3 regions of the Aquincola sp. J276 genome follow, and region 3 is predicted to be linked to each of the others. Evidence: predicted binding sites of a transcription regulator. Region 3 holds the regulator's gene; each other region holds the start of a gene.
What was found. The regulator FNR, encoded in region 3, switches genes on or off when oxygen is low (the NO sensors DNR and NnrR bind a similar motif). The targets are predictions, from matches to a motif close to TTGATNNNNATCAA.
Positions count from the first base shown of each region.

Region 1 (5,475 bases), 550 kb from region 3:
CTTCAGCATCGGCTTGATCGCGCTGATGTTGTCGTAGCCCACCACGGCCACCTTGCCGGTCTTGCCGGCGGCCTTGACGGCGGCCACGGCGCCCAGGGCCATGCTGTCGTTGCCGGCGAGCAGGGCCTTCAGGTCGGGGTGCTCGCGCATCATGCCGGCGGCCACGGTGTTGCCCTTGTCGATCTCCCACTGGCCCGACTGCACGCCCACCACGGTGATGCCCGCGGCCTTCATCGCGTCCTGGTAGCCCAGCGTGCGCTGCTGCGCATTGAAGGTGGTGGACACGCCTTCGATGATGCCCACCTTGTCGCCGGACTTCAGCGTCTTGGCCAGCGCATCGCCCACCAGCTTGGCGCCGGCACGGTTGTCGGGGCCGACGAAGGGCACCTTGATGCCCTTTTCCTTCAGCGCGGCGGTATCGAAGCGGTTGTCGATGTTGACCACCAGCACGCCCTTGTCGATGGCGTTCTTGATGGCCGGCACCAGGGCCTTGCTGTCGGCCGGCGCGATCACCAGCGCATCGACCTTCTGCGCCACCATCTGCTCGACCATGCGGATCTGCGCGGCGGTGTCGGTCTCGTCCTTGATGCCGTTGGCCACCAGGGTGTACTTGCCCGAGTTTTCCTTCTGGTGGGCCTTGGCGCCTTGCTCCATGGTCAGGAAGAACTCGTTGGCCAGCGACTTCATCACCAGCGCGACCTTGGGCTTGTCGGCGGCGTGGGCGGCCGGCAGCAGCGCGGCCGACAGCACCAGCGCCGCGGAGGCGCCGAACACCTGCGCGCAGCGGCGGCGGGTGAAGAGGGAAGCAGCAGCGGACGGAATGCGTGAGGTCATGTCTTGTCTCCTGAGTCGGGATGAGCGGTGCCGTACTGTCGTGCGCCTGTGGGCCGGCGGCGTGCAGTCTAGTACGCGCAAACGTTTGCGCAAACGTTTGCGCACCGACCTTTTGCTCCTTGTTTTCCCTAGTGCCACGGCCTTGCTGTCCCAGGTGGGAGGTGCACCGGGCTCGCTGCCGCATCGAGTGCACGTCCGTGCAGTCGAGGCGGCTTTGGCTCCGCGCAGAAGCCTCTCTGCGCCCGGAAGCGCACAAGCCTACTCAGCGATGCCCGACAGGAAGAACCTGATCACCCCCTTGGCCGCGAAGCCCACCAGCCCCAGGCCGAGCCCCAGCAGCAGCACGAAGGTACCGAAGCGGCCGGCCTTGGATTCGCGGGCCAGGTTCAGGATGATGAACACCATGTAGAGCATGAAGGCGCCGAGGCCGAAGGTCATGCCGAACCATGCGAACTGCTCTTCGCTGTAGCCGAACATGTCAGGCGTGCTCCACGGAGCCGGCGGGCACCACCAGGTCCCGATAGGCATGCCAGCTGGCATGTGCCAGCCAGGGCGCGACGAATACCAGCCCCAGCAGCAACGGCAGCATGCCCAGCACCGTCAGTGCGGTCAGCAGCACCGCCCACAGGGCCATTGGCACCGGGTTCTCCAGCACCACCCGCCAGCTGGTGAGCACCGCGCCCAGCACGCCCACGCGGCGGTCCAGCAGCAGCGGCATGGCCACCACGCTGGAGGCGAAGACCGGCGCGGCCAGCAGCGCGCCCAGCGCGACCCAGGCCTCGAACACATGGCCGTGCTCTGCCAGCACCACATGGCGCAGGAAGTCCATCGGGTTGTTGACCGGATACGGCGACAGCCCGGTGATCAGCCCGGCGGAGGTGACCACCCAGCCGGTGCCGGCAAAGGCCAGCAGCACGCCGAACACCACCAGCCGGCCGTCGTCGGGATACCAGGCGCGCATGGCCGTGGCCAGGGCCGCGGGCTCGCCATGCTCCAGCGCGCGGCTGATGGCATACAGGCCCGTGGCCAGCAGCGGACCCACCAGCAGGAAGCCGGTGAAGGCCCCGGTGAGCAGCCAGAAGTGCCGGTGTGCCACCAGGGCCAGCACGATGCCGAAGACGGCCAGCGCCAGCCCGTGCAGCAGGCCGGGCAGGGGGCAGCGTCGAAGGTCGCGCCAGCCCAATGCCAGCCAGCGCAACGGTTGCAGGACCGGCACCGGGCGCACGCCCAGGCGTCGGGAGTCTTGGAGGGCGCGGGGCGCGAGCGGTCGGGTCATCCGCCATGCTGGCATGCAGCGGCCGGGGCGGGCTTGATGCGCGTCATGCCAAAGCCAACCGGTGTGGGGACTGTCTTACACGGCACTGCGGCGTGTGCTTCTGGCCCTCGCGCGCGGGCGCTCCTAAGCTCCCTGCATCACTTTCAAGGAGACCTGCATGAACACCCTTCAACGTGGCGCGATCCTGGTGGCTGGCCTGGTGACGGCGGCCTTGGCCACTGGCTGCTCCAGCATGAGCGACTGCCAGAAGGGCACCGCTGTGGGCGCCGGCGTAGGCGGCGTCGCCGGCTCGGTGCTCAGCGGCGGCAGCACCGCCGGCACCGTGGGCGGTGCGGTGGTGGGTGGCGTGCTGGGCGCCGGCGGCCGCTGCAGCTGATCGCGCAGGCTAGGAACGCCGGCGCGTGCTGGCCATGTAGGTGTCGAACGGCTGCTCGCAGAACTGCTGCCACAGCAGCTGTTCGTCCCTGAACTTAGACCAGTGCGCGTGGATCTTGCGGAAGGCCGGGCTTTTCTCGGCCAGCTCCTGGTAGAGCTGCCCGGCCGCGGTGAAGCTTGCATCCATCACCGGCTTCGGAAAGGCGCGCAGCTGCGCACCGCCGCTGACCAGCCGCTTGAGCGCCGCCGGGTTGCCGATGTCGTACTTGGCGGTGCTCCACTGGTTGGCCTCGGCCGAGGCCGCCTTCACCGCCGCCTGGTAGGCAGCGGGCAGCGCCGCCCAGGCCTTCTGGTTGATGAACAGCGGCAGCGTGGCCGAGCCCTCCCACCAGCCCGGGTAGTAGTAGAACTTGGCCACCTTGTGCAGGCCCAGTTTCTCGTCGTCGTAAGGGCCCACGAACTCGGCCGCGTCGATCACGCCTTTTTCCAGTGACGGGTAGAGGTCGCCCGCGGCCAGCTGCTGCGGCACCACGCCCAGCTTGGACAGCACCATGCCGCCCAGCCCGCCGATGCGGAACTTCAGGCCCTTGAGGTCGTCGACCGTCTTGATCTCCTTGCGGTACCAGCCGGCCATCTGGGCGCCGGTGTTGCCGATGGGCAGGTGGTACAGGCCGAAGCCGGCATAGAACTCGTTGAGCACGTCGTTGCCGCCGCCCTCGTACAGCCAGGCGTTCTGGCCGCGGGTGTTCAGGCCGAAGGGCATCGCTGTGCCGAAGCCGAAGGCGGGGTCGCGGCCGATGTAGAAGTAGCTGGCGCTGTGGCCGGCTTCCACGGTGCCGTCCATCACCGCGTCCAGCACCTGCAGCGGCGGCACCAGCTCGCCGGCGCCGTGCAGGCTGATCCTGAAGCGGCCGTCGGTCAGCTCGGCCACGCGCTTGACGGCGAGGTCCACCGCACCGTAGATGGTGTCCAGCGTCTTCGGATAGCTGCTGGCCAGGCGCCAGCGGATCTCGGGGTGCTGGCCCTGGGCCAGCGCCGGTGCGGCCAGCGAGGCGGCGGTGGTGGCGCCGAGGGCGCTGCGGGTGATGAACTTCCTGCGTTGCATGCGGGGGTCTCCTGTGTTGTTGGACTAGACGCAGCGGGCGCCATCGACCTCGATGCACACGCCCGAGATGAACGAGGCCTCGTCGCTGGCCAGGTACAGCGCGGCATTGGCCACATCCAGCGCGGTGCTGAAGCGCCCGAGCGGGATGGTGGCCAGGAACCTGGCGCGTCGGGCCTCGTCCACCGGGCCGCCGGCAAACTCCGCCGACAGCGCGGTATCGGGGTTGAACACCGGGTTGATGCAGTTGACCCGGATGTTGTCCGGGCCCAGCTCGGCCGCCATCGACTTGCTGGTGGTGATCACCGCGCCCTTCGATCCGTTGTACCAGGTCAGGCCCGGCCGCGGCCGCACGCCGGCGGTGGAGGCGATGTTGATGATGCTGCCGCCGCCTTGGCCGCGCATCACCGGCACCGCATGCAGCGCGGAGAGGTAGATGCTCTTGACGTTGATGGCGTAGAGCCTGTCGAAGTCTTCCTCGCTCACTTCCAGCATCGGCCGGTTGCGGTGCGTCCAGCCGGCGTTGTTCACCATCACGTCGAGCCGGCCGAAGGCCTGCACCGCGGCGGCCACCAGCGCCTGCATCTCGGCCGTCTTCGTGACGTCGGCCTTCACGAAGGTGGCGCTGCCGCCTTCGGCCACGATGGCCTCGCACACCCGGCGGCCGGCCGCCTCGTTCACGTCGTTGACCACCACGCGCCCGCCCTCGGCGGCCAGGCGCCGCGCGATGCCTTCGCCGATGCCACCGCCCGAACCGGTGACGATGATGGACTTGCCCTGCACACGCATTCGCTGGTCTCCTGCTTGTCTAGTCATGTTGGATGGCCACCGTCTTGAGCACGGTGAAGGCATACAGCGCCTCGAAGCCCTTCTCGCGGCCATGGCCGCTGGCCTTCACGCCGCCGAAGGGCAGCTCCACGCCGCCGCCGGCGCCGTAGTTGTTGACGAACACCTGGCCGGCCCGCACCCGCCGCGCCATGCGCAACTGGCGGCCGCCGTCGCGGGTCCATACGCTGGCCACCAGGCCGTAGGGCGTGCCGTTGGCGATGCGCACCGCGTCGTCCTCGGTGTCGAAGGGCAGGGCGGCCAGCACCGGGCCGAACACCTCCTGCTGCGCCAGCCGGTGGCCGGGCGGCACGTCGCGCAGCAGCGTGGGCACCTGGTAGAAACCGCCGGCCGGCACGCCAGGCTCGATGCGGCCCTGGGCCACGATCGGCAGGCCGTCCGCACGCGCCTCGTCGATGAAGCCGGCCACGCGCTGCAGCTGGCTCCGGCGGATCAGCGGCCCGCAGTCCAGGTCCATGGTGGCGCTGCCCACGCGCAGGCGGCCGAAGGCCTCGCCCAGGCGTTCCAGCACTTGTCCATACAACTTGCGCTGCACCAGCAGCCGGCTGCCGGCGGAGCAGGTCTGGCCGGCGTTCTGCACGATGGCATTGATCACCACGGGCAGCATCCTGTCCACGTCCGCATCGTCGAACACGATCTGCGGCGACTTGCCGCCCAGCTCCAGCGTCACCGGCGTGTGGTGCTCGGCAGCGGCCCGCACCACCACCTGACCGATGGCGGGCGAGCCGGTGAAGGACACATGGTCGATGCCCGGATGCCGCACCAGTGCGTCGCCCGCCTCATGGCCATAGCCGGTGACGATGTTCAGCACGCCCGGCGGCAAGCCCACCTCGGCCGCCAGCTCGGCCACGCGCAGCAGCGACAGGCAGGCATCTTCCGCCGGCTTGACCACGCAGGCATTGCCCGCAGCCAGGGAGCCGCCCACGCTGCGGCCGAAGATCTGCAGCGGATAGTTCCAGGGCACGATGTGGCCGGTGACGCCGTGCGGCTCGCGCAGCGTCAGCACGGTGTAGCCGGCCTGGTAGGGCAGGGTTTCGCCATG
Region 1 is NZ_JAJONC010000001.1:828,502-833,976, reverse strand. It holds gene LRS14_RS03950 (sugar ABC transporter substrate-binding protein) at 1-834, opposite strand, end outside; gene LRS14_RS03945 (DUF2788 domain-containing protein) at 1,093-1,311, opposite strand; gene LRS14_RS03940 (DUF2189 domain-containing protein) at 1,313-2,125, opposite strand; gene LRS14_RS03935 (glycine zipper 2TM domain-containing protein) at 2,268-2,486, shown strand; gene LRS14_RS03930 (TRAP transporter substrate-binding protein) at 2,496-3,590, opposite strand; gene LRS14_RS03925 (SDR family oxidoreductase) at 3,615-4,376, opposite strand; gene LRS14_RS03920 (aldehyde dehydrogenase family protein) at 4,396-5,475, opposite strand, start outside.
Region 1: the regulator FNR is predicted to act here: its motif matches at 2,144-2,157, upstream of LRS14_RS03940 (DUF2189 domain-containing protein).

Region 2 (5,475 bases), on a different contig from region 3:
GTGAGGACGCCCGGCTGGCGCTGATGCACGGCCTGCCGGCCAGCGGCAAGAGCCAGCTGGCCGAAGCCCTGCTGCAGGCCGCCGGCGCGGTGCGCCTGCGCTCCGACGTCGAGCGCAAGCGGCTGCACGGCCTGGGTCCGCTGGCCGACTCTCGCCGCGCCGGCCTGGACCTCTACGGGCCCGACGCGCACCGCCGCACCTATGCGCGGCTGCACGCGCTGGCCGAAACCGCGCTGCGCGCCGGCTGGCCGGTCATCGTCGATGCGGCCTTCCTGCGCCGGGACGAACGCCTGCGCTTCATCGCGCTGGCCCGCTCGCTGGGCATGCCGGTGGCGCTGATCGACTGCCAGGCGCCGATGCCGGTGCTGCGCCGGCGCATCGCCCACCGCCTGGCCAGCGGCGGCGATCCTTCCGAGGCCGATGAAGCGGTGCTGGCAAAGCTGGCCACGCTGGCCGAGCCGCTGGCGCCCGACGAAGGCGCGCCCTGCCTGCCGGTGGACACCACGCAGCCGCCCTGCCCTGCCGACCTGGCCGCACGCTGGCAAGCCCTGCGCTGAGGCCGACGCGGCACGCCCCGCCGCTGCTTGCGCCAGATCAAGCAGCCGCCCGCAGCCGCGCCGAACAATGCCCGCAACACCGCCGCACCAGGAGCCTTCCATGACCTACCGCAGCATGCTCGTGTTGCTCGACCAGGACCCGCTGTGCGCGGCCCGCATCGACGTGGCCATCCGCCTGGCGCGCAGCTTCGAGGCCCACCTGGTGGGCCTGGCGCCCACCGGCCTGATCGACGTGCCGGTGATGCCCGAGATCGGCGGCAACTTCGCCGAACTCACCGAGCTGGCCTGGACCGAGATGCGCAGCCGCGCGCACGCCGCCGCCGCTGGCATGCGCGAGGCCTGCGCCGCCGCTGGCCTGCCTTCCTTCGAGACGGTGGTGGACGAGAACGACGCCGCCGCCTCGCTGGTGCGCCATGCGCATTGCAGCGACCTGGCCATCGTCAGCCAGGCCGACCCGCGGGTCCGCGGCCATGCGGCGGTGCAGGCCATCGTCGAGCAGGCGGTGCTCTACAGTGCGCGGCCCACGCTGGTGCTGCCCTATGCCGGGCACTTCGATCCGGTGGGCCAGCGGGTGCTGGTGGCCTGGGACGACAGCCGCGAAGCCACCCGCGCCCTCACCGACGCGCTGCCGCTGCTGCGCCGCGCGCGCACGGTGGAGGTGGTGTGGTGGAACGAAGGCGGCATGGCCGACGACACGCCCGCGGCGCAGCACCGGTTGAAGTCACTGCAGCAGTGGCTGGCCTGGCAGGGCGTGATGGCCGACGTGGCGGTGGAGACCACCGACATTCCCATCGGCGAGGCGATGCTCTCCCGCGCGGCCGACCGCGGCAGCGACCTCATCGTGATGGGCGCCTACGGCCATGCACGCTGGGCCGAGAGCATGCTGGGCGGCGCCACGCGCAGCCTGCTGCTGACGATGACGGTGCCGGTGCTGATGTCCCATTGACCCCGGAGGGGCCCGATGACCTCGGCCCTGCAGTACCGCCGCGGGAACGTCTTCTTCTTCAGGTAGGCAGCGCGCGCACCAGCAGCACCGGCACCGGTGCCAGCCGCAGCACCTGCTCGGCATCGCTGCCCAGCAGCAGCCGGCCCACGCCGCGCCGGCCATGGGTGCCCAGCACGATGAGATCAGCCGGCCACTGCCGGGCTTCGGTGACCACCGCGTCGCACACGCGGGTGGCGAAGCGGTCGCACAGCACCGTATCCACCGGCACGCCGGCGGCCTGCACCCGGGCCGCGGACTCGCGCAGCACCGCTTCGCCGGCCTCGCGCATCAGCGGCACCACGTCGGCCATGAAGGCGGTGCCGGTCTCGAAGCCGCTGGCGAAGGTGAGCTCGTCCACCACATGCAGCAGCCGCAGGCGCCCCCGGGTCAGGCGCGCCAGCGCCACCGCTTCGTCCAGGCCGCGCAAGCCTGTGGGGCTGCCGTCGACCGGCACCAGGATGTGTTGATAGGACATGGCTTTCACCTGCAGCAGCCGAGGGCGGGCGGCCAGTGTGGATTGCGCGCCGGCGCCAGCCCTTGATGCCGGTCAAGCGCGGCACGGCAGCCGGCGTGCAGCCGCGGCGGCACGGCCTACAGTGCAGGCACATCCATCCACCACCCGGAGCACACATGACCAACGTTTCCCAGGAACACGCGATGCAGGACCGCATCACCGAAGGGCTGCGCCATGCGGTGGACGAGGCGGATGCGCTGATCAAGGGCGGCCTGAAGCAGGGCGATGCCGAGGCACAGGCCTTGCGCGACCGCCTGGCCGCGCGCCTGGCCCGCAGCCGCGAGCAGCTGCAGGAGCTGGAGGAGGTGGCGATGTACCGCGCCCGCCGCGCCGCCCGGCTGGTGGACGAGCAGGTGCACAGCCATCCGTATGCGGCCGTGGGCGTGGCCGCCGCGGTGGGCGTGATCGCCGGGCTGCTGGTCGCGCTGTCCCGCCGCCGCTGAGTGCCTCACGGACCGGGCCGGCATGCGGGCGCGCCGGCTCAAGTCGGGCCCGGGCGGGCCGATGACAGGCCTTCCTGAGCTCGAACGCGGCGCTCGCGCACCGCGTCCCGAACCGTGCCCGCCGTACCTCCGCCCCTGCCCCTTTCCGCGCCGCTGCGTGCCCACCGCGCGGCGCCGGCCCGCATCATCGGCGGAGGCCGCGGTTGAAGCCGCTGGTGGAGGCGCTGGAGCGCCGCCTGGCACTGGAGCGCGCCGCCCGCAAGCAGGCGCAGGCCGAGCTGGCCGAGGCCCGTGCCCGGCTGGACCGGGTGGTGGCCGAGCAGGAGGAAACCATCCGCGCGCGCACCGGGGAGCTGCGCCAGGCGCGTGACGAGGCCCTGGCCGCCAGCAGCGCGAAGAGCGCCTTCCTGGCCAACATGAGCCATGAGATCCGCACGCCGCTGACCTCCATCATCGGCTTTGCCGAGCTGCTGATGCAGCCGGTGGCCAACCCGGTGGACCGCGAGGAGGCGCTGCGCACCATCATCCGCAATGGCCGGCACCTGCTGGACGTGATCAACGACATCCTCGACCTGGCCAAGATCGAGACGCAGCAGGTGGACCTGGAGCAGATCGACCTGCCGCTGCCGCTGCTGCTGCGCGACATCAATGCGCTGGTGTCGGGCCGGGCGGCCGAGCGCTCGCTGGCCTTCCAGGTGCAGCCCTTCCTGCCGCTGCCGCCGGTGCTGCGCACCGACCCCGTGCGGCTGAAGCAGATCCTGCTGAACTTCATCAGCAATGCCATCAAGTTCACGCCGCGTGGCAGCGTGACGCTGGAGCTGCACTACGACGCCGAGGAGCCCGCCATGCGCTTTGCGGTGGTGGACACCGGCATCGGCATGTCCGAGGCGCAGCAGGCGAGGCTGTTCCAGCCCTTCTCGCAGGCCGACCTGACCACCACCCGCAAGTTCGGCGGCACCGGCCTGGGCCTGTACATCTCGCACCAGCTGGCGGGCCTGCTGGGCGGGCGCATCAGCGTGCAGAGCCAGCCGCAGGCGGGCAGCCGCTTCGAGCTGGTGATGCCGCTGGCCGCGCCGGTGCCGCGCGCCGAGCTGCTGACGATGGAAGGCGACCTGCTGTACTGGGGCCGCGGTGATTTCGAGATCACCTCCATCGCCGTGCCCGAGCTGGCCGGCCGCGTGCTGCTGGCCGAGGACGGTGCGGACAACCAGCGCCTGCTCAGCGCCTTCCTGCGCCAGGCCGGCCTGGCGGTGACGGTGGCCGCCAACGGCAAGGACGCGGTGACGCTGGCGCTGCGCCAGGACTTCGACCTGATCCTGATGGACATGCAGATGCCGGTGATGGACGGCGAGACCGCCACCCGCCAGCTGCGCGCCAGCCGCTGCAAGACCCGCATAGTGGCACTGACGGCCAACGTGATGAAGGCCGACGTGCAGCGCTACCACGAGGCCGGCTGCAACGACGTGCTGGCCAAGCCCGTGGACCGCGAGCGCTTCTACCAGGTGATCGGCGAGCACCTGGGCGTGGCCTACGAGGACGATGCCCAGGAAGCCGCCTTCCAGGCCGAGATGGCCGAGCTGCACCAGGCCTTCCGCGCCGGCCTGCCGGCGCAGATCCAGGGCATGCGCGATGCGCTGCGTGCGAGCGACTGGCAGGCCCTGGGCCGGCTGGTGCACGTGCTGCGCGGCACCGCCGGCTCCTTCGGCCATGCGCACCTGACCGAGCGCGCCACCGAGGTGGAGCTGGCGCTGCGCGCCGGCCATCCGGTGCGTGCGGCGGTGCTGTGCGAAGGACTGCTGCTGGAAGCCGCGGCGGTGCTGCGGCGGGTGCCGGCCTGAAGCGCCGGCGGCTTCAGCCCGGCAGGGCGAAGCGCTGTTCGGGCAGGTCGCGCAGCCAGGCCAGCGCGTGGGGCGCAGGCATCGGGCGGGCCACGAACCAGCCCTGCACCTCGGTGCAGCCGGCCTCGCGCACCTGCGCCAGCTCCTCGGCGGTTTCCACGCCTTCGGCCACCACGTGCATGTCCAACGAGGCCCCCAGCATCGCGCAGGCCTTGACGATGCCCTGCTTGCTGCGGTCGGCCTCCAGGCCGTGGATGAAGGCGCGCTCGATTTTCAGCTCCGAGAACGGGATGCGCGAGAGCTGGAAGAAGCTGGAATAGGCGGTGCCGAAATCGTCGATGGCCAGGTTGAAGCCCAGCATGCGGATGCGGCCGGTGTTCTCGATGACCGAGGCCAGGTCGGCCATGGCGTCGGTCTCGGTGATCTCGATGGTGATCCAGCTGGGGTCCAGCTGCACATGGTCCACCGCCGCGGCCAGCTCCTGGCAGAAGGCCAGGTTGGACAGCGACTGCATCGACACGTTGATGGACGCGCTGACGGCCATGCCCTCGCCCAGGCAGGTGGCCACGAAGTCCACCGTGCGCCGGGCCATGTGCAGCGTGGCCTGGTCCAGCAGGTGGTGGCGCTGCAGCGCGGCCACCAGGCGGTCCGGCATCACCAGGCCGCCGTCGGCATCGTGGGCGCGCATCAGCGCCTCGAAGCCGATGATCTCGCCGGTGGCCAGGCGCAGCTTGGGCTGCATCCAGGGTTGCAGCACGTCGCGGTCCAGCACGGCCAGCAGCTCGTCGCGGCACAGCTCGGGCAGCGGCGCGGTGTCGGCCGCCATCGGCTCGGGCGCGGGCCGGCGGTAGGCCAGCACCTGCCGGGTGATCTCCTCGGCGGTGGTGGGCAGCTCGGCCATGCCGGCCAGCGCCAGGCCGCAGGCGGCGGCCAGGTTGATGGCGGCGCGGATCACCGCGCGCTGCTGCCGGCTGACGACGAACAGCGCCGGCGCATCCGTCCGGCGGGCCAGCAGCCGCATCAGCTGGAAGCCGTCGCCGTCGACGAAGCGCAGGCCGGTGACCAGCACCTGCGGCAGCGGCTGGCCGCCGGCCAGCAGCCGCTTGATGCCACGCAGGTCGTGCACCACGGCGGCCAC
Region 2 is NZ_JAJONC010000002.1:1,950,399-1,955,873, forward strand. It holds gene LRS14_RS26945 (bifunctional aminoglycoside phosphotransferase/ATP-binding protein) at 1-557, shown strand, start outside; gene LRS14_RS26950 (universal stress protein) at 658-1,503, shown strand; gene LRS14_RS26955 (universal stress protein) at 1,562-2,017, opposite strand; gene LRS14_RS26960 (glycine zipper domain-containing protein) at 2,173-2,499, shown strand; gene LRS14_RS26965 (ATP-binding protein) at 2,703-4,337, shown strand; gene LRS14_RS26970 (EAL domain-containing protein) at 4,351-5,475, opposite strand, start outside.
Region 2: the regulator FNR is predicted to act here: its motif matches at 2,080-2,093, upstream of LRS14_RS26955 (universal stress protein).

Region 3 (5,475 bases):
TGTCGGGCGTGTCGGCGGCCGGCGCGGCGGCGGTGGCCGGAGCAGCGTTCGGCGACACGCCGGCTTCCGCTTCCTTGCACGACGGAGCGCAGACGAACTGGGTCTTGCCCAGGAAGCGGCGCGACTTCAGCGAAGAGCGCGTGCGGTGCTTGCCGCACAGGAAACACGACATCGTCGCCGCGCTGAACACGCCGGTGGAGGCGAAGGGCGATCCAGATGCCTTGCTGCGATAACGCAGCCCGTTGGCGTCGATGGTGGTCTTAACTGCGTCTTTGGCCATGTGCTTGTGAGGGGGCGAGAGGAACGAGGGGCCGGATCAGGACCGTGAGGCCGAAGCGGGCGATTTCCAGGGCACCGGAGTGACAAGAGGGCGGCGGCTGGCGGACAGAACGTGCTGAAGGACTTGCTGGTGTCGGCCGGCAAGTCCTTTAGGAGTTGCAATTATGCCACGCCTCGTCGGTGGGCGTCGGGCGTGCCAATCGTTTGCGCCCGCGCTACGCTGGACGTCCTTCACCGCTACGAAAGACCCGCATGAGCAACCATGTCTACAAGCTGCTGGAACTCACCGGATCGTCCACCGTCGGCATCGAGGATGCCTGCCAGACGGCCATCGCCAAGGCGGCCGAATCGGTGCGCAACATCCGCTGGTTCGAGGTGACCGAGACCCGCGGCCATGTCGAGGAAGGCCGCATCGCCCACTGGCAGGTGACGCTGAAGGTGGGCTTCACCCTGGAGTGATCAGGCCAGGCACCAGGCCACGGCGCGGCTGATCAGCCCGCCGGCCAGCACCCAGGCCGAGGAAGCCGCCACCGCCGCACCGGCCAGCCGCACCGGCCAGCCTCGGGCGAGCGCGCCTGCGCCGGCCACGGCCTGGCCGCCTCCGGCGCCGCCGGCCAGCCGCAGCCACAGCGCGGGCGCCAGCCACAGCACCGGCCCCGCGCCCAGCCAGAAGGCGGCCATTACCGAGGCGCCTCGCAGCGGGCCATTGGCCAGGGCAGCCAGCAGCAGCGCGCTCTGCAGCATGCCGCAGGGCAAGGCCACCCAGGCGACGCCGATGCCGGCCTTGCGCACCGGCCCGCGCATGCGCTGCCAGCCGTCCGGCGTGCGCCCCGACAGGCGGCCCCAGAAGGCCGGCAGGCGGCCGGTGGCCAGGAGCCACAGGCCCCACACCAGCAGCGCCGCATGCAGGGCGCTCCACAGCGGCTGCAGCATTGGCGCCATCTGCGCCCAGCGCCCCAGCGCGCCCATGCTGGCCGCCACCACCGCGCCCGCGGCGGCATAGCCCGCCAGGCGTCCGGCATGCAGCGCCACCGCATCGCCGCGGCCGCCGCGGCTGAGGGCGGCGCAGGCGCTGCCGCACATCAGGCCGCAGTGCGGCGAGCTGGCGAAGCCCAGCGCCAGTGCGCCGGCGATGAGGGCGCCGCTGCTCATCAGATCACCCGCGAGAAGCGCTCCCGCTGGCGGTCGGACTGCAGGTGGCGGTCGAACACCATGGCGATGGCGCGCACCACGTACCAGCCGGCGGGCGTGATCTGGATGGCGTCCGGGCCCAGCTCCACCAGGCCGGCTTCGGCCAGCGGTTGCAGCCGGGAGATTTCCTCGCGGAAGTGCTGCGGCACCGAGATCAGGTGCGAAAGTTCGATGGACTCGAACTCCAGCCGGCCCTGGCACATCAGCGCCATGATCACGGCGCGGCGCAGCAGGTCGTCGCGGCTGAGCGCCAGGCCGCGCTCCACCGCGAAGCGTCCCTGCGCCAGCGCGTCGTACCAGCCCTGCAGGTCCTTCGCGTTCTGGCTGTAGGAAGCGCCGATGCGGCTGATGGCCGAGGGCCCGAGGCCGATCAGGTCGCAGTCCGGCTGCGTGCTGTAGCCCTGGAAGTTGCGGTGCAGCCGGCCCTGCCGCTTGGCGATGGCCAGCGGGTCGGTGGGCCGGGCGAAGTGGTCCATGCCGATGTACACGTAGCCTGCGTCCAGGAACTGCGCCACCGCGCCTTCCAGCATCAGCACCCGGTCGGCGGCCGGTGGCAGCTCGGCGGCATGGATGCGCCGCTGCGGCTTGAAGCGTGCAGGCAGGTGGGCATAGGCATAGAGCGCGATGCGGTCGGGCTGGAGTTCGATCACCTGCGCGATGGTGGTGGCCACGCTGAGCTGGGTCTGCTGCGGCAGGCCGTAGATCAGGTCGACGTTGATGGAATTGAAGCCCAGCGCGCGGGCCGACTGCATCAGGCCGCGCACCATCTCCAGCGGCTGCACCCGGTGCACCGCCTGCTGCACGCGGGCGTCGAAGTCCTGCACGCCGAAGCTCAGCCGGTTGAAGCCCATGCCGCGCAGTGCGGCCAGGCGCTGCGCGTCCACGGTGCGCGGGTCGATCTCGATGGACAGCTCCGCCCCCGGCACGATGCGGAAGTGCGCGCGCAGCAGGTCCATCAGCTGCGCCAGTTCCTCGTCGTTCAGGAAGGTGGGCGAGCCACCGCCCAGGTGCACCTGCGAGACCGCCTGGCCGCGCCCCAGCGCATCCGAATGCAGCGCCACCTCGGCGGCCAGGGCCTGCAGAAAGGGCACTGCGCGCTCATGCCGGCGGGTGATGACCTTGTTGCAGGCGCAGTAATAGCAGACCGATTCGCAGAACGGCACGTGCACGTAGATCGACAGCGGCTGGCCCCCGCCCACGCTGGCTTCCGAGCGCAGCCGCAGCGCATTGGCATGGGCATCAGCGCCGAAAGCTTCAATAAAGCGATCAGCCGTAGGATAGGAGGTGTACCGTGGCCCCGGCACGTCGAATCGGCGCAGCAACTCGGTGTCCAGGGGGCGGTGCGAAGAGTGGTACCGATCGCGTTCATCGCATTCAACTTTGCCGGAGGACCGGCCTGGCGTGCTTGATGTGGCGCAACTGCCTGCGAGGGCGGGCGCGCAACAATCCTTGACTGAGCTCAACCAGGACGGCTAAGCAGTGAATAGCCCCACACCTACCATTCGCATCGAGCCACTCAAGGTGGCTTGCTCCAGTTGCAACCTGCGTGAGCTGTGTCTGCCGCTGGGCCTTTCTCAACCCGACCTGGAGCGCCTGGACACCCTGGTGGATGCGCGCCGCAACGTGCCGCGTGGCGCGGCGCTGTTCCGCACCGGCGATGCCTTCCATTCGCTCTACGCGGTGCGCACCGGCTTCTTCAAGACCTGCGTGTCGGCCGAGGACGGCCGCGACCAGGTCACCGGCTTCCAGATGGCCGGCGAGCTGCTGGGGCTGGACGGCATCAGCACCGACCGCCACAACTGCGATGCTGTGGCGCTGGAGGACTCGCAGGTGTGCGTGATCCCGTTCAGCGAGCTGGAGAACCTGTCGCGCGAGTTCACCGACCTGCAGCGGCAGTTCCACAAGATCATGAGCCGCGAGATCGTTCGCGACCACGGCGTGATGCTGCTGCTGGGCAGCATGCGGGCCGAGGAGCGGCTGGCCGCCTTCCTGCTCAACCTCACGCAGCGGCTGCAGTCGCGCGGCTTCTCGGCCTCGGCCCTGGTGCTGCGCATGACGCGCGAGGAGATCGGCAGCTACCTGGGCCTGAAGCTGGAGACAGTCAGCCGCACCTTCTCCAAGTTCCAGGAGGAAGGGCTGCTGGAGGTCAAGCAGCGCCATATCCGCATCGCCGATCAGGAAGGCCTGCGCAAGCTGGTCAACGCGTCGACCTGCTGAGCACCGGCTCGCCCAGCAGCTGGGTGATGGCGCCGGCGGTGGCGATCACCGCCCAGAAGATCAGGAAGGTGACGGTGTAGACCGCGCTGTGGCTCCAGCCGATCGGCTCGTGGCCGAACCAGGTGAGCGAGGCGGGGTCGACCACCGCGAACACCAGCATCTCCAGCACGCCGGCCATCACGAAGGCCGGCCAGCCGATCAGCACGGCGCGCAGCGCGAAGCTCACGGCCGGGCCTCGGGCTCGGCGGGCGCCTGCCGCGGCGCCGGGGCCGGTGCCGGCGTGTCCACCGTGAGCTGCGTGACGGCGCGCGGAATGGCCGAAGGCGCCACCACCGGGTCGGCGCCGCGCACCGCGATCACCGCGGTGGCGATGCCGGCCACCACCACCGCGGCGGGGCCGCCCACCACGAGCCATACGGCGGGCACGCGCCACCAGGGCATCACGGGTTGCACATCGAGCGATTTCATGACGGGTCCTCGGGCGCCTGTTTCAGCGCGGAACGACGAAGGTGGACTTCTCGGTGACGTCGGCCGGCAGGCTGCCTGGCTCGGACACCACCTGGAAGCGGAGAGGATGCGCGCCGCTGCCCAGCGACTGCGCGGCCTGCGGCGGCAGCTGCACCTGCAGCACGAACCAGCGGGCCTCGGCGGGCTGCAGCACCAGTGGCGCATGCTCGGCCAGCTGCGCGCCTTCGATGCCGCTGACCGCCAGCCGGTAGCGCTGCACCTCGCTGCTGGCGTTCATCAGCTGCAGCCGGTAGACGTTCTCGATGCGGCCTTCGTCGACGATGCGCGCCAGCGAGGCACGGTCGCGCACCACGTCCACCTTCAGTGGCGAGCGCTGCATCAGGCTGACGATGAACGCGCCGGAGATCAGCAGCAGCACCGCGCCATACACCAGCACCCGCGGCCGCGCGATGCGGCGCAGCAGCTGGCCGGGCGCCTGCACGTCCAGCGCCATCGCGTTCTGGGTGGCATAGCGGATCAGTCCGCGCGGCTGGTGCATCTTGTCCATCACGCCGTTGCAGGCGTCGATGCAGGCGGTGCAGGCGATGCATTCGTACTGCAGGCCGTTGCGGATGTCGATGCCGGTGGGGCATACCTGCACGCACAGGCCGCAGTCGATGCAGTCGCCCACGCCCAGGCTGGCCTTGTCGGCATCGCGGCCGCGCTTGCCACGCGGCTCGCCGCGCTTCTCGTCGTAGCTGACGATCAGCGTGTCATGGTCGAACATCGCGCTCTGGAAGCGGGCATAGGGGCACATGTACTTGCACACCTGCTCGCGCATGAAGCCGGCGTTGCCATAGGTGGCGAAGCCGTAGAACAGCACCCAGAACCACTCCCACGGCCCGAAGGTCAGCGTGAAGGCCTCGGCCCACAGCGTGCGGATGGGCGTGAAGTAGCCGACGAAGGTGAAGCCCGTCCACAGCGCGATGGCCAGCCAGATGGCGTGCTTGCCGCCCTTGCGCCACAGCTTCTCGACGTTCCAGCGGCCGGCATCGAGCTTCATGCGGGCGCCGCGCTCGCCCTCCAGCCGGTGCTCCACCCACAGGAAGATCTCGGTGTAGACCGTCTGCGGACAGGCATAGCCGCACCACAGCCGCCCGCCCACCGCGGTGAAGAAGAACAGCGCATAGGCGCTGAGGATCAGCAGCCCGGTGAGGTAGATGAAGTCCTGCGGATACAGGATCAGGTCGAAGATGTAGAAGCGCCGCGCCGCCAGGTCGAACAGCACCGCCGGGCGGCCCTCCCAGCGCAGCCAGGGCAGGCCGTAGAACAGGATCTGCG
Region 3 is NZ_JAJONC010000001.1:279,642-285,116, forward strand. It holds gene LRS14_RS01325 (hypothetical protein) at 1-280, opposite strand, end outside; gene LRS14_RS01330 (dodecin) at 532-738, shown strand; gene LRS14_RS01335 (sulfite exporter TauE/SafE family protein) at 739-1,431, opposite strand; gene hemN (oxygen-independent coproporphyrinogen III oxidase) at 1,431-2,792, opposite strand; gene fnr (fumarate/nitrate reduction transcriptional regulator Fnr) at 2,971-3,687, shown strand; gene LRS14_RS01350 (hypothetical protein) at 3,668-3,913, opposite strand; gene LRS14_RS01355 (hypothetical protein) at 3,910-4,155, opposite strand; gene ccoG (cytochrome c oxidase accessory protein CcoG) at 4,178-5,475, opposite strand, start outside.